DNA from 3 places in the Bacillus sp. 5w2 genome. Region 1 is predicted to be linked to each of the others. Evidence: riboswitches for the same ligand, from Rfam matches in the RefSeq annotation. Region 1 holds a riboswitch; each other region holds the start of a gene.

Evidence for each region. A riboswitch is a leader RNA that binds a small molecule or an ion and turns the genes downstream of it on or off. The one in region 1 is predicted to bind S-adenosylmethionine.
Region 2: linked by a shared signal. The riboswitch ahead of mmuP (S-methylmethionine permease) and the one ahead of ACXY7N_RS25070 (ABC transporter permease) in region 1 are both predicted to bind S-adenosylmethionine.
Region 3: linked by a shared signal. The riboswitch ahead of ACXY7N_RS14705 (cyclase family protein) and the one ahead of ACXY7N_RS25070 (ABC transporter permease) in region 1 are both predicted to bind S-adenosylmethionine.

Annotation. Positions count from the first base shown of each region.
Region 1 covers NZ_JBTIWT010000020.1:65,848-73,101, forward strand. Annotated here, with positions in the region: gene ACXY7N_RS25050 (peptide ABC transporter substrate-binding protein) at 1-417, opposite strand, end outside; gene ACXY7N_RS25055 (ABC transporter ATP-binding protein) at 431-1,204, opposite strand; gene ACXY7N_RS25060 (ABC transporter ATP-binding protein) at 1,201-2,211, opposite strand; gene ACXY7N_RS25065 (ABC transporter permease) at 2,168-3,172, opposite strand; gene ACXY7N_RS25070 (ABC transporter permease) at 3,190-4,107, opposite strand; SAM riboswitch class I at 4,242-4,347, opposite strand; partial or broken gene ACXY7N_RS25075 (DUF3951 domain-containing protein) at 4,451-4,623, shown strand; gene ACXY7N_RS25080 (hypothetical protein) at 4,640-5,143, opposite strand; gene tnpB (IS200/IS605 family element RNA-guided endonuclease TnpB) at 5,513-6,631, shown strand; gene ACXY7N_RS25090 (multidrug effflux MFS transporter) at 6,819-7,254, opposite strand, start outside.
Region 2 covers NZ_JBTIWT010000008.1:147,003-154,256, forward strand. Annotated here, with positions in the region: gene ACXY7N_RS15920 (small multi-drug export protein) at 1-469, opposite strand, end outside; gene ACXY7N_RS15925 (hypothetical protein) at 488-922, opposite strand; gene ACXY7N_RS15930 (helix-turn-helix transcriptional regulator) at 919-1,131, opposite strand; gene ACXY7N_RS15935 (IS4 family transposase) at 1,360-2,790, shown strand; SAM riboswitch class I at 3,250-3,357, shown strand; gene mmuP (S-methylmethionine permease) at 3,441-4,850, shown strand; gene mmuM (homocysteine S-methyltransferase) at 4,825-5,802, shown strand; gene ACXY7N_RS15950 (serine hydrolase domain-containing protein) at 6,489-7,254, opposite strand, start outside.
Region 3 covers NZ_JBTIWT010000007.1:121,887-129,140, reverse strand. Annotated here, with positions in the region: gene ACXY7N_RS14720 (hypothetical protein) at 1-106, shown strand, start outside; gene ACXY7N_RS14715 (ATP-binding protein) at 243-1,469, shown strand; gene ACXY7N_RS14710 (hypothetical protein) at 1,699-2,079, shown strand; gene ACXY7N_RS14705 (cyclase family protein) at 2,108-2,740, opposite strand; SAM riboswitch class I at 2,826-2,938, opposite strand; gene ACXY7N_RS14700 (PRK06851 family protein) at 3,090-4,199, shown strand; gene ACXY7N_RS14695 (nucleotidyltransferase domain-containing protein) at 4,311-5,093, shown strand; gene ACXY7N_RS14690 (FAD-dependent oxidoreductase) at 5,200-6,726, opposite strand.

The DNA.
Region 1 (7,254 bases):
AAAATACATTTCTGTCGCATTCATAGAACCTGTTTTTGGATTTAATAATCGCTTCCATGCAAATTCAAAGTCATTTGCTGTAATAGCAGAACCATCTGACCATTTAATATCTTTCTTTAAATGAATTGTATATTCAGTTCCATCAGTATTTACTTCTTCTTTCTCTGCTAATTCATTTTGATATTTCCCATCACTATCTTGCGTATATAAACTTGAGAATAAATGTCCAATTACATAACCTGACGTGCTATCTGTTGCAATAGCGGAATCAAGTGTATATGGATCGCTACCAATATTCGTTACTAATCGATCTCCTCCTCCCTTACCAGCACTTGCCTTTTGCGTCTCTTTCTTACCGCAAGCGACAGAAGTAATTGCTAAAACGGTCATAATGACAAACAGTAAAAACTTCTTCATCTTACATTCCCCTTTACCCTGAAATTTTTGGTGTTGATGCTAATAATGTTTTTGTATAAGAATGTTGTGGATTACGGAATACTTCATCCGTATCTCCAAATTCAACAAGTTCTCCTTTATATAAGACAGCCACTTTTTCACATAAATAGTGAACCATCGGTAAATCATGCGCGATAAATAAATATGTATAGCCTTGTTCCTTTTGAATCTTTTGCAGCAAGTGCACAATTTGGATTTGAAGTGAAACATCTAATGCTGAAATTGGTTCATCCAGAATCAATACTTCTGGCTCACATAATAAAGCTCTTGCAATAGCAATACGTTGACGTTGCCCTCCGCTAAATTCATGCGGGTAACGATCAATATATCGTCTATCTAACCCAACACGCTCTAGCGCATCACCCGCGACTTTATCTTTCAATCCTTTATCGCCTAAACCAAATGAAATATAGCCTTCTGTTACGCTATCGCGTACTTTCCAGCGCGGATTTAATGCCGCTGTGGAATCTTGAAAAATGAACTGCACTTTCTGTAAGAAATCACGCTTATGAGCTGCCTTCAACTTGTGAACAACTTGACCGTTATAATCAATTTCACCAGACGTTGGTTTCTCGATCCCAGCTATAAGCTTACCGAGTGTTGTTTTTCCAGAACCGCTTTCTCCAATAATGCCAAGCGTTGTTCCTTTCGGGATAGAAAGAGATATATCTTTTAAAGCTGTGATTTCTTTGTTTTTACTTCCATACGTTTTCTTTACTTGCTTTACCGTAATTAAATCTGTCGTCATGAAGCATTCACCTTCTCTTTTGATTTCGCTTGGTTATGCTCTAGAACATGCTGCCAACAATGAGAACTATGCTCCTCAGAATATGTTGTTCTCTCTGGGAAGCGATGAATGCATTCTTTTATTGCTACTGGGCAACGATTAACAAAGGGACAACCAAAGCTATTTAATGTTTCAATGGAAGGTGTCGTTCCTTCTATTGCACGTAATACTTTTTCTGAATCATCCATATTCGGAATTGCTTGTAATAAGCTTTTCGTATATGGATGTTTAGGAGAACCTATTACTTCCTGTATCGTCCCTTTTTCAACAACACGTCCACCGTACATAACTACCACCCGGTCAGCTACTTCACGTACAAGCGCCAAGTCGTGTGTGATTAATAAAATGCTCGTATTTTGTTTTTCTTTCCGCTCTTTTAATAATCCCATAATTTGTTTTTGAATCGTTACATCTAACGCTGTTGTTGGCTCGTCTGCAATAACAAGCTTTGGATGACAAGCAAACGCAATTGCTAAACAAATACGTTGCCTCATACCGCCACTTAATTGATGTGGGTACTGTTCAAAACGTTTCTCTGCTTCATGTATTCCTAAATCATTTAATAGGTTAATTGCAATTTTTTTTGCCTCTTTTTTCGATTTCTTTTCGTGTTGCAAAATCACTTCTGTAATTTGCCTTCCCACCTTCATCGTCGGATTTAAAGATGAAAGCGGATCTTGAAAGATAAAGGAAATATCTTTCCCGCGAATTTGATTCCATTCTGATTCTTGTAAATTCGTTAATTCCTTTGATTGGAAAGATACATTTCCACCATCGATACGAATGGATTCTTGATTTAAGCCGATAATAGATTGCGCTGTAACGCTTTTTCCTGAACCACTCTCCCCTACCAATGCCACTATTTCACCTTTGTTAATAGAAAAGGAAACATGTTTCACAATCGCTTGCTTACTATTCTCTTTTTCAACGGCTAACGTTACGTTTTCTAAAGATAAGAGCTGTCCCATGTTTTTTCTCCTTTCGATTCCGTTTTACGATTTTCGGATCAATTGCATCTTGCAAACCATCACCAATAGCATTAAATGCGAACATGATGAGTGCAATCATGATTGCCGGGAAGAATAGCTGCCACCACTCTCCGCTTAGTAATGTCCCAAGTGCATCGTTCGTCATCGTTCCCCAGCTAGCCGCTGGTGATTGCACTCCGAGTCCGATAAAGCTTAAAAATGATTCTGAGAAAATAGCTGCCGGAATTGTAAATGATAAATTTACGATAATAATCCCTGTTAAGTTTGGAATTAAATGTCCATATATAATTTTCATATGAGACGTACCTAACCGCTCTGCTGCGATAACAAATTCTCTTTGTTTTAAAGACAGTACTTGCGCTCGAATAAGACGAGCCATTCCAATCCACCCTGTTAATGCAAGGGCAATAATAATAGTAAAAAGACCTGGTTTCATAACAATTAATAGCAAAATAACAATTAATAGATATGGGATACCATATAATACTTCAATCCCTCGTATAATCCACTCATCAATTAACGTTCCAAGACGATTACGCCCTCTTACATATCCGCTAAAACCTCCGATTAGTACACCAATCCCTATGTCTAGAGCTGCTGCTACCAATCCAACTGTTAGTGAGATTTTCCCACCAGCCCAAGTACGCGCCCATATGTCTCTTCCTAAATCATCGGTTCCAAACCAATGGTCCCTACTAGGAGGTAAATTAGTTGCTTCTTTCACTTGTTCACTCGCAGTAAATGATGTTAAACTTTCGCCAATTAGTGAGAAAATAATAATTAGTAATAACGTCACTGCCCCTAAAACCGCTATAGGGTTTGATATAAACTTGCGAAACACTTCCTTCTTTCGGCTAATCGTTTGCTGCTCTTTATTTATCGTTAATTCTTTTTTCTCTTCATTCGTTAATAACTGGTTATTGATTTTATAAGCTCCCATTTAAATGTCCCCCCTCCTTACGTAATAGAACGAATACGTGGATCAACAATACGATGAATAATATCTGTAATAAAAATACATGCAATTAATAGCGCACTATAGAAAATGGTTGTTCCCATAATGACCGGATAATCCCGGTTAAAAATACTATCTACAAAATATTTTCCAAGACCAGGAATGGAAAATATTTTTTCAATAACGAAAGTCCCTGTTAACAGTCCAGCCATTAATGGTCCAACAAATGTAAGTACTGGCACAATCGCATTTCGAAGAGCATGTCTTATAATAATTTTCTTAATTGGTATGCCTTTCGCTCTCGCTAGCTTAATATAATCACTCTGCAAAACTTCAATCATATTAGAGCGAACAAATCTTGTAATAACCGCGATTGGCCCTAATGCTAATGCGAAGGATGGCAATACTGTATGTTCGAATGTACCCCAAGAAGCAACAGGTAACAGTTCAAACTGTATAGCAAATACTTGTATAAATAGTGGTGCTAAAATAAAACTTGGAATAGAAATACCGAGAATTGCAAGTAAGCTCACACTATAATCAATTACTTTGCCGTGATGCAGGGCAGCAAATGTACCTGCTGCAATTCCGACTAACAATGAAATAATAAGTGCTTGTAAGCCGATAATTGCTGATGGACCAAATCCTGTCGTTATAATCTCTGATACACCTTGTCCCGTCGATTGAACGGATTCACCAAAGTCAAAATGAACTACACCATCTAAATAAGCGACATATTGATTCCATAACGGTTCATCGAGGTGATACTTCGCCCTCATATTTTGTATTACTTCCTCTGGGAAGATTTTCGCATCTGATGAAAATGGATCCCCAGGAATGATATGCATAATCAAAAATGTTACTGTCGTAATGACCCATAGTGTGAACACCATAACCGATAGTTTTTTAATAACATACACTTCAATAACCCCCTAAACAAATAAATTTACTTTGTTTTATTTACATATTTATTCCCATTACTTCTTTGCTTCTTAAAATACAAAAAGCCTTGATCTTAAAAAATAAGATCAAGGCTTAATAAACGAAGGCCCATCACTTATCTTTCAAGACTTGCTTGCTGGAATTAGCACGGTGTTCCTGTTACAGAACCCGCTGCTGAGGTGTCATAGGGCCAGTCCCTCTACCTCTCTGGATAAGTAAATTGCTATATTATTATTTGGTTCAAATTGTATATTTCGAATTATAATTCTGAAAAAATGAAAAGTCAATCAAATTGGATATATTTAGAAAAATCAGTTTTTAATTCTTTTATCGGAATTACCATTAACAATCGTTATACTTGTCATCCTTGGCTTCTACAAACTTTTTATAATCCATTCGATACTATTACCTGGCAAACCATTTCTATATTTCATGAAGAGCAGCAAGTATTGGTATCCAAGGATGAAGATGAAGACGGTAAGAAGAAAAAATAACCTTGCATGTGCAAGGTTATTTTTTCGTTTCTGCTTGAAAACGTTTATAGTATGTCGATGCTGTTGCAAAATTAATTTCTATATCACGAATCAATGATGAGTCTTCTTCTTTAGCTAGCTTCTGTAATTTTTTCATCGCTTGTTCCGATTCATTCAAGAAACCAGCGTATATCTCATGTTCTTGCTCTTTCGACTTTGGAACACGAATTTCTTTACGTATATTATCGATATCTTCTAACATGCTCGTTGTTACCTTTTGCACATCCTCTTTATATGTAGCATTCGTTATTTCCTTACCGCCCTTTTCTTTTGCTACTTCAAATAACTGCAGTGCTTTATTAATTTCTTTATTTATTTTTATATCGTATTTTTCATGTACTGCAAGGTATTCTTTTATCTCTTCTTTTTGTTCAGTAGATTGCTCTACCTTTTCTTTCGGTTCTTTCGTATCTTTATTTCCATTACACCCTGCTAGAAGGAGCATACTTCCCATTACAGCAATACCCAAAACCTTCTTCATCTCTTCTTCTCCTTTTATCTACAGCTATTACTCATTATAGTTTATTTTATCTCCACTTGTTATTATACCGAGAACACCCTACTTTTTACACTTAAGACGATATCTTAATATACACACCAACATTTTTGTCACAGTATCGTCACTTTATCAATTTAGCCAAGAAGACTCCTTCCTCAAGGATCGTGAAGGACGTAGCCCAGCGAGTAGGTGGGAGATGAATTGGCTTCGAACAAGAGATGACAGGAAGTCATCTTAATCGTTCGACATATGTAAAGTATTACCAGGAAATTTGTAATAATCACTTCACTATCAATCGAATGTATGTTTGGTATATAATAGACATATATCGAAATGGAGGTGAAACGAAGGATGATTAATAAAGCGTATAAATTTCGTATCTATCCAAATAAAGCACAAGCGATCCTGATTAATAAAACAATTGGTTGTTCTCGTTTTGTATTCAATCACTTCCTATCTCTATGGGATAATGCATACAAAGAAACAGGAAAGGGTTTGACATATGGTACATGCTCTGCCAAACTTCCTGCCATGAAGAAAGAGTTTGTTTGGCTAAAAGAAGTGGATAGTATTGCTATTCAATCGTCTGTTCGCAACCTTGCGGATGCTTACACACGCTTTTTTAAAAAACAAAACAGTGCCCCGCGTTTCAAATCTAAAAAGAACAACGTACAATTTTATACCACAAAACAAACAAATGAAAACATTGTTGTTGTGGGAAACAAAATGAAATTGCCGAAACTAGTTCTTGTTCGATTTGCCAAAAGTCGTGAAGTAAAGGGACGTATTTTAAATGCTACGGTTAGACGGAACCCTTCTGGTAAATACTTTGTGTCCTTGTTAGTTGAAACAGAAGTGCAAGAACTTCCGAAAACACATTCTTATATTGGAATGGATGTAGGGTTAAAAGATTTCGCCATTTTGTCAGATGGAACAACCTATAAAAACCCTAAATTTTTTCGCTCATTGGAAGAGAAGTTGGCAAAAGCACAGCGTGTTCTTTCTAGAAGAATGAAAGGATCTTCTCGCTGGAATAAACAACGAGTAAGGGTAGCTAGAATTCATGAATACATAGCTAATGCTAGAAAAGATTACTTGGACAAAATCTCAACTGAAATCATCAAAAACCACGATGTTATCGGTATAGAAGATTTACAAGTATCGAATATGTTAAAAAATCATAAGTTAGCAAAAGCGATTAGTGAAGTATCTTGGTCACAATTTAGAACGTTGCTAGAATACAAGGCAAAATGGTATGGAAAACAAGTCATTCCGGTATCCAAAACATTTGCTTCAAGCCAATTATGTTCTTGTTGTGGGTATCAAAATAAAGACGTTAAGAATCTAAATCTTCGTGAATGGGATTGTCCTGAGTGCAATAGTCATCACGACAGAGATATTAACGCAAGTATCAATCTTAAAAATGAAGCTTTAAGGCTTCTAACCGTAGGAACTACGGGGATAGCCTAATGAATTAGAAGCCACTAGGCTTCTGTACTTAGGAATCTCCCACTTCAAACAGTCCGTAAGGACGTTAAGTGGTGAGTAGTTCAAGCAAATAACTTTTGCATCACCTTACAACACTGTATAAATTATTTCAAAGAAATGAAAAAAAAAGCTGATTCAACACATGTTTGAATCAGCTCTTTTTTATAAATTAAGCCTCTAAATTTTGTCTTTGTTGCAGTTCAAACTGCTTCTCACTTCTTCTGGCCATAAATAGATAACATAACACAGCACCAATTTCACAAAGAGCTATTACAACACCCATCGGTAATGCGGTGTTGCTTCCACCAATACCTACTAACGGTGCAACAAGTGCTCCTGAAATAAACTGTAATAATCCTAATAGGGCCGATGCTGTTCCTGCAGCTTGTTTCTGATTTCTCATCGCTAACGAGAACCCAGTTGTTGAGACAATCCCAACACTTGATACAACAAGGAATAATGAACATAAAACACCAATTAAACCTATTCCTAGTACGATTGTCAGTAATAAAGATAAGCCACCAACAGCTGCGAGAATAATACCGGAAACGAATAATGTTTTCTCATTCACTTTCCCTGCTAAACGGCCCGTAACCTGACTAGCA
Region 2 (7,254 bases), on a different contig from region 1:
TATTTAAAAAGCTAAGCCCATACATCGCAGCAACTGTAAAAATGACTGTCCATACTGCTAGACTGACCGTCATCCAACTTATGACGTGTGTCCGGTTAGATCCAAATGTTAAAGCTAATACGGCTGCAATATCAGTTCCTACGAGAATTGGAGCTAGAAGAGCCAAACCTGGAATACCATATCGATCCCATATTTTTCTTGATCGGGTTTCTTTTTTAGAAGGTGTTGTTATACCTTTTTTTTGTTTTCTTGCTGCTTGCCATTTTGCATACTGTTTAAAGAAAAAACCGAGTAATAGAACCAAGATAAGATTTCCTGCAAATGCTGTTACTCCTACTGCAAATGGTTGTAATCCCCATGCGATACCAAGTGGTACAACAATTGATACATCCATCCATGGGGCAAATGCTAAAAGAAATAACACTACATATTGCCATAATGCCCCCGCATTTTGAGCCCACTCCACCATATTGTTTCATCCCCTTTTTTAAATACGATTTAAAATAAAAATAGTGGTTAACCAATAGACAATATATTGACCTGCACCTAGTAAACCAATGCACAATAATGGAACAAAATTATGTTGAGAAAAGAGAAAGCAAATCCCTGCCGTTACTGGAAGCGCAACGCTATAGTAAATATACACATTTCGGCAAGCCTTATAGGTTACCCACTGCTGTCCTTCATCTATTTCACGAAATTCGGATGGTATAAAACCAAATAGCCTAATCTTATCATGAGGATTCTTTCGGTTATAAATCCTTGTGAGAATGAGCCATAAAAAAGTAACCGTCACTAAAATCCCGAAACATAACTTAGCTAAAATGACTTGTGTATTCATAAGAGAAAATAGTAAAAATGCAATAATCAACACAAATATACTGGCCCCTATAAGTGGAGATCTTAAAACCTGTTTTATCATAATCGTTCCTCTCCCTTTAAATAAAAAACCTCTTCTACGGTAACTTGAAATACAGCAGCTAATTTTAACGCCATAGTGACAGATGGAGAATAATCACCTTTTTCTATTAATCCAATTGTCTGCCTTGTGACCCCAATTGCATCGGCCAAGTCTTGCTGAGTCCATCTAAATCGTGCTCGTAATTCTCTAACTCTGTTTTCTAGTATCATAATTCCCCTTTCCTCATTTACAATTACTGTAATTGTAAATGATTACTAACAAAATGTAAACAATCATTTGCATTATGTAATGAATAATTGCTAAACACGACATAAATTACCCTTATGTTAAAAAGGGAGTCCACCCCATCGCTATCAAGATACCAAAACAAAATACCCCATAAAATGAAAAAATACGCTATTCTTTCTGTAGAATCATAGGAAAGGATGGCGTTTTTTATGTCTGTTTCTGTGTCTGACGAATTACAACTATTTGCTCAAGAGATTCAAAGTTTTTTATCTCCAAATACCTTACGGGATCTTGCTAGAGATGTTGTTTTTGTACAACGAACCAGTAAGTACCAAGCAAAAGATTTAGTCGCTTTATGTGTATGGGTGAGCCAAAATGTAGCTATGACTTCTTTAACTCAGTTATCTAGCTGTTTAGAAGCATCAACAGCAGTGCTTATCAGTCCTGAAGGACTGAATCAACGATTTAATAAGGCGGCCGTCCAACTTTTACAACACATACTAGCTGAACTACTAAACCAAAAACTGATCTCATCTATGCCGATTTCTTCTCCATATACTTCTGTTTTCAAGCGTATTCGTATTTTAGATTCAACTGCATTTCAACTCCCGGATGTATTTTCATCGGTTTATCCAGGTGCAGGAGGATGCAGCCATACAGCTGGGATAAAAATTCAACTTGAGTATGATTTGTTAAGTGGACAGTTCCTACATATTCATACAGGTCCAGGTAAACAACATGATCGCACTTACGGCTCTCTGTGTGCCCCAACTGTGACAGCGAATGATTTATGTATCCGAGATTTAGGTTATTTTCATTTAAAAGACCTTCAATATATACAAGATAACGAGGCCTACTATATCTCTCGTATCAAGTCAAATACACGTATTTATCAAAAAAATCCTAACCCTGATTATTTTCAAGATGGAAGAATTAAGAAAGGTACAGAGTATATACAGATAGATATGGAGACGTTAATGAACTCCCTTCAACCAGGACAAACATGTGAAATAGCTGATGCTTATGTAGGAATGATTGATAAAGTGCCAGCTCGTGTAATTGTTCATCGATTAACAAAACAACAGCAACAAAAACGATTACAAGATCAAGCTGTAAGAGAAAAAAAGAAAGGAATGAAGTATTCTCCTCGTAGTAAACGACTCAGTGGTATCAATGTATATATGACAAACACCCCTACAGATATTGTCCCGATGGGACAGGTACATGACTGGTATTCTTTGCGTTGGCAAATCGAAATTTTATTTAAAACGTGGAAGTCATTCTTTCAAATTCATCATTGTAAAAAGATAAAACCAGAACGATTGGAGTGCCATTTATATGGTCAGTTGATTGCCATTCTACTCTGTTCTTCTATCATGTTTCAAATGCGCCAATTGCTCCTCATGAAGAAAAAACGAGAGCTTAGTGAGTATAAAGCCATATATATGATTAAAGACTATTTTCTTCTTCTATTCCAAACTATACAAAAAAACACTCAAGAGCTATCAAAGGTGTTACTTCGCCTGTTCAATCTCCTACAGCAAAACGGGCGGAAATCTCATCGATATGAGAAAAAAACGGTCTTTGATATATTAGGTGTCGTTTACAATTGTACCATGCCTGATAATCAAGCCGCTTAATTCAAAAAAGTGAAACCCGTTAGGGTTTATTTCGTATGCAAATCTTTCAATCACCCACACTTGCCCTTTAGAAAAAAGAAACAATCTCGCCTAAAATTGACTTTGCATAAGCTTAGCTTGATAGCGATGGGGTACTACCCCACATCCATCAACTTAACGTATATTTTTTATACAAAATGCGGTCTTTCCACGTAGTTTTTTTATTATCTTTTATAGATGTTATAAAAGTAGGCACATCAAATAAACCCTGACGGGTTTCAAATTTTGAGGAAGTGCTTGTGAACCGTATCATAAATAAATGAGGTTTTGTATGTTCGATTTTTAAATAATACCCAAGAAGGAGTGGGTTGCAGTTATAGTAATACTCTATTTTTTGTATTTCTATAATAGACAATTTTTTTAAAAAACAGAATTATCTTGACAGTTATTGAATGGATTGATAAGGTTATAAAAAAATATTTCTTATCCAGAGAGGTGGAGGGACTGGCCTTATGAAACCTCAGCAACAGGTCTGCTTAAGTAGACACTGTGCTAATTCCAGCGGGTGAAAATCCTGATAGATGAGAGCTTCCGTTTTTATTTGTCAGTAGCGCCCTCTTTTTTAGAGTGCGTTTTTGTTTTTTCTGGATAGTAACTAAAGGAGAGTAGAAATGGAGAACAAAAATGGGCAAGGATTTCAAAGGAAAATGCAAGCACGTCATTTAGTCATGCTATCACTTGGTGGCGTGATTGGAACTGGCTTATTCTTAAGCCCAGGTTACACTATTCAACAAGTTGGCCCATTTGGAACAATTCTATCCTATCTGATTGGTGCGCTAGTGGTTTATCTAGTTATGCTATGTTTAGGAGAGCTTTCCGTACATATGCCTGAAACGGGCGCATTTCATAGTTATGCAGTTAAATACATTGGACCGGGTACAGGGTATACAGTAGCCTGGTTGTATTGGTTAACTTGGACTGTTGCTTTAGGTTCTGAATTTACAGCCGCAGGATTACTTATGAAGCGATGGTTTCCATCGATTAATGTTTGGGTATGGAGTGCTCTTTTTGCCATTTTGATCTTTGTATTAAATGTCCTGACTGTTAAATTTTTCGCCGAATCCGAATTTTGGTTTTCATCGATAAAGGTTATAGCTATTGTGATTTTTATTGTTTTAGGAGTAGCGGCAATGCTAGGGTTTCTTCCGATGACTCATTCAAAAGCAGCACCATTCTTTTCTAATTATACAAGTGGAGGTTTATTTCCCCATGGTGCTACGGCCATTATAATGACCATGCTTGCGGTTAATTTTTCTTTTTCGGGAACAGAATTAATAGGCATTGCAGCTGGAGAAACAGCGAACCCGGAAAAAATGATACCGAAGGCCATTCGAACTACTCTGTGGAGATTGATCATCTTTTTTGTAGGAACGATTGTTGTTTTATCTGCGTTATTGCCTATTTCCGATGCAGGGGTATTAGAGAGCCCTTTTGTTGCAGTACTAGAACGAATTGGGGTGCCATATTCAGCTGACATAATGAATTTCGTTATCTTAACAGCCATTTTATCTGCGGCAAACTCAGGCCTTTATGCCTCTTCTAGAATGCTTTGGTCGCTTGCTAATAAGAATACGATATCCCCGATTTTTGGAAAAATGACGAAGCAAGGTGTTCCAATCAACGCCGTCATTTTCAGCATGGTGGGTGGAGCTTTGGCTTTGCTCTCGAGTATTGTGGCACCAGATACTGTCTATATCGTACTTGTTTCCATTTCCGGTCTAGCAGTAGTTGTAGTTTGGATGAGTATTAGTGCTTCCCAGTTCCTATTTCGCAGACAATTTTTGAAAGAAGGAAATTCTGAAAAGGACTTGATTTATCGCACACCACTATATCCATTAGTACCAATTGCTTCTTTTATCCTTTGTCTGGCATCGTGTATTGGAATTGCATTCGATCCAACACAGAGAATTGCCTTATATTGCGGCATACCGTTTATTTTGTTTTGCTATGGAAGTTATTATCTAACAAAAAATCTAAAAAAGAGGGGCGTAGATTATGTCGAACAAAATCAACCCAATTGATGATATTTTATCCCAACATTCCATTATGCTTCTTGACGGAGCATTAGCTACAGAATTGGAGGCGCATGGATGTAATTTGGACGATCCCCTTTGGTCGGCAAGTGTGTTACTAGAAAATCCGGAACTAATTTATCAGGTTCATTCAGACTATTTTCGTGCTGGAGCGGACTGTGCCATAACAGCAAGCTATCAAGCTACTATTAGTGGGTTTTCCACGCGTGGAATACAAGAACAGGAAGCTTTGGAATTAATTAAGAAAACGGTGTTACTTGCAAGAAGGGCAAGAGATGATTTTTGGAAGGAAAATAAGCAAACGAATAGGCCTAAACCATTGGTTGTTGCATCAGTTGGGCCGTACGGGGCTTACCTTGCAGATGGTTCAGAGTATGTAGGCAACTATGGTGTGACAGATAAAACATTAGCAGACTTTCACCGTTCGAGAATGTCTGCGTTAATCGAAGCAGGTGCAGATCTATTGGCATTTGAAACGATCCCTTCCCTGCAAGAAGCAAGAGTATTAGATACATTATTGCGTGAGTTTCCAGAAACATATGCGTGGCTTTCCTTTTCGCTAAAAAATGAGAAAGAGATTAGTGAAGGTATGAAACTCGTGGAGTGTGCACGAGCTTTTGAGAAAAGTGAACAAATTGTAGCGATAGGCATCAATTGTGCGCCAGTAACCGTTGTGACTGGTGCAATCCAAGAGTTGAGGGCAAACACCAAAAAACCGATTATTGTTTATCCAAACTCTGGTGAAACTTATAATCCAGAAACAAAAACATGGCATGATCATGAACAATGTAACGCGTTGGATATTCAATCTGAAGAATGGTACCAAGCAGGTGCACGTTTAATAGGTGGATGCTGCAGAACGACACCTTATCACATTGAGGGGATATCGAACAAGTGGCGTTCTTCCGAGTTTTTCTATTCGAACGAAGCAAAACAGTAATGTAATGGATGATAATCTATCTTTGTGTGTATTTTCATGATTTAGCTTGTTCAGGAATCTACAGTTACGTCTAGTGGCACAAAATGTCTTTTCAGAGACACAAATGTGGATGGTAGCCTCGGGAATCCAGTGGACTTTTGGGTACCTTAGGTATGGAAAGGAATCAGGGAAAATAAAAACCGCTAGTTTAATAGATATGGTAAATAACATGCTGAATTTTTTAATGAAGATGTAGTTGATCCAATTGAAGGTGAAGGGGACCATTTATTCGTAATTAAAGTTAACGAAGAGATTAATTTAGTTATTCAAAAAATAGTTCAATAACTATATGAAAATTTGTTGTGGTAAAAATCCTTGTTGTAGTAGTAAATATGGTCATATTGTTGTAAAAAAGGATAGATGTAAACAGGTATACTCTCCTATGCATCTATCCTTTCCTTTTTACCTTATAAAATGTGTGACATTATATTCAATCGTATAAATATAGGATTTCATTACTATTTCCTTGACTTTTAATAAAACGATAGTGTTTATTTGGTATGCGTATTATTAAGAGTATTCTTCTATTTTAGGAATGCTTTACCCCACAAAATGAAAGTACACTTTGTTTCCATTCTTAAGTTGATGGATGTGTGGCTGTACCCCTATAAAAACTATGACAAAATTTATCCGGGTTTCCTTTTTGCCTACTTGCTAAATTCAGCAAGTAAAATATTTTTAAAAGGATCAGGACTATCAGCTTTAAGGCTGTTCAAATTGACGGACAATGTATGATTGCCTCCTAGTGTGCCCCCAGCAAAAGTTAAAAATCCAAGAATGGTTCCTCCATGCCCCCATATCGATACACCGTTTGAAAGCTTCATTTTGAAAATTCCAAGCCCGGAATCGCCAAGTTCATCTATTCCTGTATGGACTGTTGTAAGCATTTGCTTTAGTTGCTGTTCTTTCAGTAATTTACCCCCAAGTAAATAAGAGAAGAATTTGTTTAAATCATCAGCTGTAGAAATCATATCTCCGGCCGAGCTCCCCATACTTGGGTTATAATAAGTAACATCTTTTGGCTCACTTGCTCCGTCTAATTGGATATATCCACGGGCATGCTTGGTTCCTGGAATGACGCTTGAATTTCCAGGTAAGAATGTATTCGCTAATTCAAGTGGTTCAATAATTCGATTTTCAATCTCTTCCGCATAGCTGTCCCCAGTTACTTTTTCAATAAGAATTCCTAGTAATACATATCCTGTATTTGAATACGACCAGCTCTTTCCTGGAGCAAAATCTGGAGGCATGGATATTCCCATCTTTACTAATCCTTCAGCAGTATAAGATTTTTTTGTATCCATCATATTAAAATCCTTTGAACTTGTGTAATTAGCGATACCACTTGTGTGGTTCAATAATTGCCGGATAGTAATCTGTTTATCATCATATCCATTTCCTTGAATGACACCA
Region 3 (7,254 bases), on a different contig from region 1:
AGAAAGTAAGTACGGAGAATATTTGAATTTATATATGAATAATTTTGTAATAGGACATAATAATTTTACGGATGGCCTGCTACATGATCGGGTAAGATGGATATAAGTTGTGACGAAAAGGAAGGGGAGATCTCCTTCCTTTTCGTGTTATAAGGTTACATATTGTTCTGAAAGCAATTTCATACTTATAATTTAAGAAGATAATATGTAGAGTTTTTGTATTGATCATGAGGAGTATTTATATGAAAAAATTTAAAAGCTTGATTTATGAGGAAAGAGAAGCTTTAAAAGTATTTGTATTATTATTCTATATTATATTTTTTTTATATGACGTTATTTATTATTTTGTGTATCCGGCTATGAATATTAATGGAACAGCGGTAGGTTGGCCAGAAGGTAGCCTTGGGATAGGTGTGTATATATTTGTAATAGCATTATTTCCTATTTCGATATATCTTCAAAAAAGAGGGTATGTATATTCTGTAAAATATTTATTTTTATTTGGGTACATGTTTATCAATCTTGTTAATAATTTAATGATTTATTTGCGAACGGATAGAGCTTTTGAACATGGTAGTATGGTAGAAATGTTATTAATTTTATTTGCCCCAGTTTTTGTGAATAGAAAATATTTTTATTTAGTTTCCTTTAGTGTAATTGGAAAGTACGTACTGTTCACATTGCTATTACAAGATTTAAAAGTGGTAATTCCGCTTGTTTTATGTGTATTCTATTTCATTATTTCACATTCTTTGTTAAAACGATTTCAATCTTATGTAAGAACAGTGGTTGAAATGATGAACAATATGAAAGAGACAGAAAATTTAGCTGTCATTGGGACGATGTCTACAACAATTGCGCATGAAATTCGAAATCCATTAACGGCTTTAAAAGGATTTACGCAAATGCAAAAAGAAAGAAACCCAGCAGATACGATAAGCTATGATATTATGTTACAAGAAATTGAAAGGATAAATGGATTTGTTAGTGAATTGATGTTGTTAGGAAAGCCGAAGCCAACAAATTATGAATTGTGTAATATACGAGAAATCCTTCTATATGTTGTGCAGCTAATGGAAAGTTATGCAGCGCAATATAGAGTGCAATTTCATTTGCAAATAGAGGGGAATTTACCAGCTATAAACGGTGATGATAAACAATTAAAACAAGTGTTATTAAATATTATTAAAAATGGGATAGAATCGATGCTAGAAGGTGGAGACATTCATATCCGTGTATACGAAAAAACTGAAGGACATTTATGTATTTCTATCGAAGACCAAGGATCTGGTATAGAGAGCGAGAAGTTAGATAAAATCGGTAAAGCTTTTTACACAACGAAGGAGAATGGTACAGGACTTGGGTTAATGATTACACATAAAATTATTAAGGAGCATCAAGGAAGTATCTCCATTCAAAGTAGTGTGGGAGTAGGAACGAAAGTGGAAATTTATTTGCCAACAGTGTAGCGTAGTAAAAGAAATTATTTTTCAGAAAAGTGTTCTTGTTGTGTAAATATAAACATTTTATAAAATGTTGCAAGAAGGGTTTTTTTTTAAAAATACTTCGTTTATAATGGAGGAAAATATCGACATGAGATTGTTTTCTCATGTAACGGTTTAGTAGTGTTATGAAAAGATAAGAAGGGGTGCACGCGCATCCTTTTTTCTATGCAGATATGATGAGAGGGGTGGTATGATGGAATTAACATTAAATTCGACTGTATGTTTACACACGATTCAATTTCGAAAAGAGCAAAAGAATTATATTGTAAAAGATACAATTACAGGAGAAAAATATGAAATGCCGCCACTTTGGATTGATGCATTGGCAATGATGCGTGACGGTTTTTTATTGGGGGAAATTGAGGAGAAATTAAGAGAAGAGTATCCGGCCAAAGAAGTGGATATGCTAGCATTCACGAGGCAGCTGTTAGAGCTAGAACTTGTCGAAATGGTAGATGGAGAAGAGATAGCTTGTACAAAGAAGAAAGAGAAAGATTATTTAGCTTGGGTACGCCCTCGTGTTGAACAATTATTTCTTAATTTAAATAAAAAATATAGAAGCAAAGGTCAATGATGATCTTTGCTTTTTTTATAGACTGTGTTTAAAAAATAACAGCGAATGCTCTTGCAAAAGCACCGTCACTATCTTTAATTTTTAAAGGTGCCGCTGAGAAAAAGAAACGTTTCGTGTTAATGGCATCTAAGTTTGTTAAGTTTTCAATTAAATAAATATTATTTCCAAGTAGTATGTGATGAATCGGTGATGTTTCTGTCGTTACCTCATCAGGAGAAATAAAATCTAAACCGACCGATTTTACTTTTAATCGAACTAGTTCTGTAGCTAATTCTTCGGAAAGATAAAATGCTTCTTTCTCATAAGCTTCTGTATTCCACTTAGTAGATAGGTTGGAATGGAAAATGATAATATCACCTTCTTTTATGTCAGCATTATACAATACTTCCTTAGGTAATTTTCGCTCTTGAATATGAGTTACATCGATAAGAACGGCCTCGCCTACAAATTGATCAAGGGGTAATTGATCGATGGTTGTTGCACCTGAAATGAAATGTGCAGGAGCATCGCAATGCGTGCCAACATGAACGACAGAATGAAAATCTGTAACTTGATAGCCTGTCTCTTCAACGTTTGTAATTGCTTCTAGTTGGATTTTTGGTGTTCCAGGAAATTGAGACATATTGTTTTCAAATGTTTGTGATAGATCAATTACTTTCATTTTACATACCTCCAATATATGTTTTTCAAATAATAAAAAGCCCATCCTTCATAATCAAGAAAGATGAGCTTTACATACTAGTTGAGTATTATCTTCCAAAATGCAATGCATTTTGCAGGAATTAGCACCTATTCAGTTTGTATAAACTGAGGTTGCTGGGCTTCAAAGGGCCGGTCCCTCTGCCTCTCTTGATAAAAGGTATATTTAATTTTAAAGTTCGGAATATTTACGATATTTAAATTGTAATTCATTTCCTTTTTTTACGCAACACAAAATAGGTATTCACCCAAATAAAGTTGCTCGCATATTGTAGCTTATGTAAATAGAATGCTGCGAAGGAGTGAGTGCAGTGACAGGGAATATATTGAATTATTATGCTGGTGGAAATACAGCTAGAGGATTCCATAATTTATACGACGAGAATTTGAAAGGGCTAGATAGGTTATTTATTTTAAAAGGTGGTCCTGGAACCGGTAAATCTTCTTTAATCAAGGCAATAGGTCGTGAATGGATTGAAAAAGGATACGATATTGAATTTTTACACTGTTCTTCTGATAATAAATCGGTTGATGGTGTAATTATCCCGAAGTTAAAAGTAGGAATTGTTGATGGAACATCACCCCATGTTATTGAGCCGAAAATGCCAGGAGTTGTCGAAGAGTATATTAATTTGGGGGTTGCTTGGGATTCAGATAAATTAAGAAAGCAGAAGGTGGAAATTGAACGATTTGTTTCAGAAGCAAGCAAAGCTTTTCAAGCAGCATACGCTTGTTTTAAAGAGGCATTAATTATACATGATGCGTGGGAGAAAATATATATTAATAATATTGATTTTGATAAAGCGAATGAACTAACAGATGAGCTGATTCAGAAATTATTTACAGATAAAGGAGGGAAACAACCGCTTGTGAAACATCGCTTTTTAGGAGCAGCTACACCGAAAGGAGCAGTTGATTTTGTTCCGAATTTAACAGAAGGGTTATCACATCGTTATTTTATAAAAGGACGCCCAGGCTCTGGGAAGTCGACAATGCTCAAAAAATTAGCTAAGGCAGCAGAAGAAAAAGGATTTGAAGTGGAAGTATATCATTGTGGATTTGATCCAAATAGTCTTGATATGGTTATCGTAAGAGAATTGGGTTTTGCAATTTTTGATAGCACCGCACCACATGAATATTTTCCGAGCCGCGAAGGTGATGAAATTATAGATATGTATGCCTTGATTGTGACACCAGGGACAGATGAGAAGTATGCGACAGAAATTCGCGACGTTTCCATTCAATATAAAGCAAAAATGAATGAGGCGATGTCTTTCTTAGCAAAAGCAAAATCAGTTCGTGATAAATTAGAACGAATTTATATTGCTGCTATGGACTTTTCAAAAGTGGATGCATATAAAGAGGAGATTCAAAAAGAGTTTGAACGAATTGCGGTTAGTGTAACAGAAAAGAACAAATAGGGATTTTTGAACTGTCAGAATTTTTCTGACAGTTATTTTAGTATGTAGTAAAATGAGTAATATATTTGTCGAATTTCCAAGGAAATAATCAAAAAATGGAGATGGTAAGAAATGAGAGAGAAAATTGAGCTGGAGTTAGACAGAATTGAAAAAGAGAATGATGTAAAAATTTTATTTGCAGTAGAATCAGGGAGTCGTGCGTGGGGATTTCCATCGAAAGATAGTGATTATGATGTTAGATTCGTTTATATACACCCTGTGGAATGGTATTTATCAATTCATGATAAACGAGATGTAATTGAATATCCGATTAGTGATGATTTAGATATAAGTGGCTGGGATATTAAAAAGGCATTACAACTATTCGCAAAGTCAAATCCAGCTTTACTCGAGTGGATTCGATCACCAATTTTTTATTCGAAAAACTCTCATTTTCCAGAGCAGCTTCAACAAATGAGTGAAAAGAATTTTGATCCAAAAGCAACGATATATCATTACTTACATATGGCATCAAAAAATTATCGTGAATTTTTGCAAGGTGAGAATGTAAAGTTGAAAAAGTACTTTTATGTATTACGTCCTATTTTAGCTTGTAAATGGTTAGAAGAGAAATCGACTTTGCCTCCCGTAGAATTTGATCGGTTGATTACAGAATTATCATTAGAACGTAGCGTGTTAGATGAAATTGAAAAGTTGTTAATAAAGAAAAAAGCAGGTACTGAAGTAGATGTTGGATTGAAAATTCAGGTGCTAAATCAATTCTTAGAAGAACAAATTCATTACTATCAGCAATACGTGAAAAGGATTGAAAAGGGATTAGGGATCGATATTGAGAGTTTAAATACATTGTTTCGAGATATGCTGTTTGAAGTATATGAAAAAGAGCACAAGTGAGTTTGTGCTCTTTTTTATTTTGCAGGAATAAAAAAACAGATATAGATGCGAGAAGACCTGCGAATGAGAATAAGTAAAAATTCCACGCTAAGTCATATTGCATTGTCTACTCATTATCAACTCGTTTTAACGGTTGATCTGCTGGACCTTCCATAACATCCCCATCAATTGAAAAGCGGGAACCGTGACAAGGACAGTCCCAAGTACAATCACCATTATTCCATTCAACTTCGCAGCCGAGATGTGTACAAGTTGTATCGACAATATGTAATTTTCCATCTTTGTCCTTATAAGCACCTGCTCGTTTCCCATTAACATGTACGACAGATCCTTCACCAACTTCGAGATCTTCTGGCTTACGTAATGCGGTTTCGATCTTTCCTTCAATTAAATGTTTCGCAACATCAATGTTCTGGGAGAGGAATGTTTTTATATCTGGATTTGCATGGAAGCGTGACGGTGCATACAGTTCCTTATAGGGATTGTGGACTTTTAGAATGGAGTCCTTCAGTAAATGAGCGGCAGCAGTTCCAGTTGTCATTCCCCATTTACGATATCCAGTTGCAACGAATATATTTGGATTTCTTTCGTTAATATGTCCGATATAAGGAAGCTTATCTAGCGTGATTAAATCTTGTGCTGACCATCTATAGGGAACTTCATCTACTCCAAACGTTGCTTCCGCAAAAGAATACAGTGCTTCATAATGAAGCATCGTGTTTATTCCTTGTCCTGTTTTATGACTTTCTCCGCCAATTAAAATCAATTGTTCTCCATTTTTTGTTGTATAGCGTAAGGAACGTTTTGGATTATCAATACTTAAATACATGCCACCTGGATAATTCGATTTTGCTTTGATTGCTAGAGCATAAGAGCGTTCGGCATACATTCGCGTAAAGAAAAAGCTATTCGCATCATAAAAAGGAAAATGTGAACAAGAGACAACATATTTGCAAGTGATGCGATGTCCGCCCTTTGTAATGACTTGTGGATAATCACCTTTTTCCACATCAATCGCTGTTGTTTGTTCATAAACTTTTCCGCCCATCTCCACAAACTTTTCTAAAAGTGTTTTCAAATAAAGGAGGGGGTGGAATTGTGCTTGGTTTTTCATGACAAGTGCAGATTGTACGGGAATCGGAATCGATAGAGATTGAACATAGTCACAAGGTATATTTAATTTTTGATAGGCTTCATATTCTTTCGATAAACTTCTTAATCCATTATCAGTAGTTGTATATAAATATGAATCTTCATTTGAGAAATTACAGTCGATTTTATATGTTTGCACCGTTTCATTTATGAATTGTAGAGCATGATTATTTGATTCATAGTAAAGCCTCGCTTTTTCCACACCGAAATGATTTATTAATTCATCATAAATAAGATCATGTTGTGCTGTTACCTTTGCTGTTGTATGTCCAGTCGTTCCATTTAAAATAAGACCGGAATCAATTAAAACAACGTTCATACCTTCTTTTGCAAGTAAATAGGCTGTGGTGATACCTGTAATACCAGCTCCGATAACAGCAACTTCTGTCTTTATATTTTCAGATAAATGTGGAAATGCAGGGACCTGAGTAGATTCAATCCAATAAGATGATGGCAATTGTGGAAATGTATCGCTTGTCATTATAGAAACCTCCCGATTTTAGAACAATTTTCCTTATAATATTTCCATATTATATGAAAATCATGTGTGCTGTTTTAGAAGGAGTCTATTTTTATTAAAAGAAAGATAAAGTTATTTTAGTATAATTATTTAATGTTGTCGGTATGAAGAGGTAGGAGTTGTGTAAAGCTAGATGCAGGTGAGTTTATTTGTTGTTTACATCGAGGGTTCTTGAATAAGATAGAGTCTATAGGATGTAAGCGTATGTATATGTATAACGGATAAAACCTTATAAAATCTATGTTTTTTCTTTAGTGAAATAAAGTATAATTATAAAAATATAACCAACTTTTATTACTAGGTCATAAAAGTTGTTGACAATATAGAAATTCTATTGATATGATTCATCATGTGGAAAGGTTGATAGAGAGTAAAAAGAGAAATGTTTTTCATTGATAATAAAAGCGAAAAATAAGTGACGATAGAGTGAGTATATTTTCCTTATAATAGATGCTTTTTTAATTACCTAGTAAAATCAATCTGGAAGCA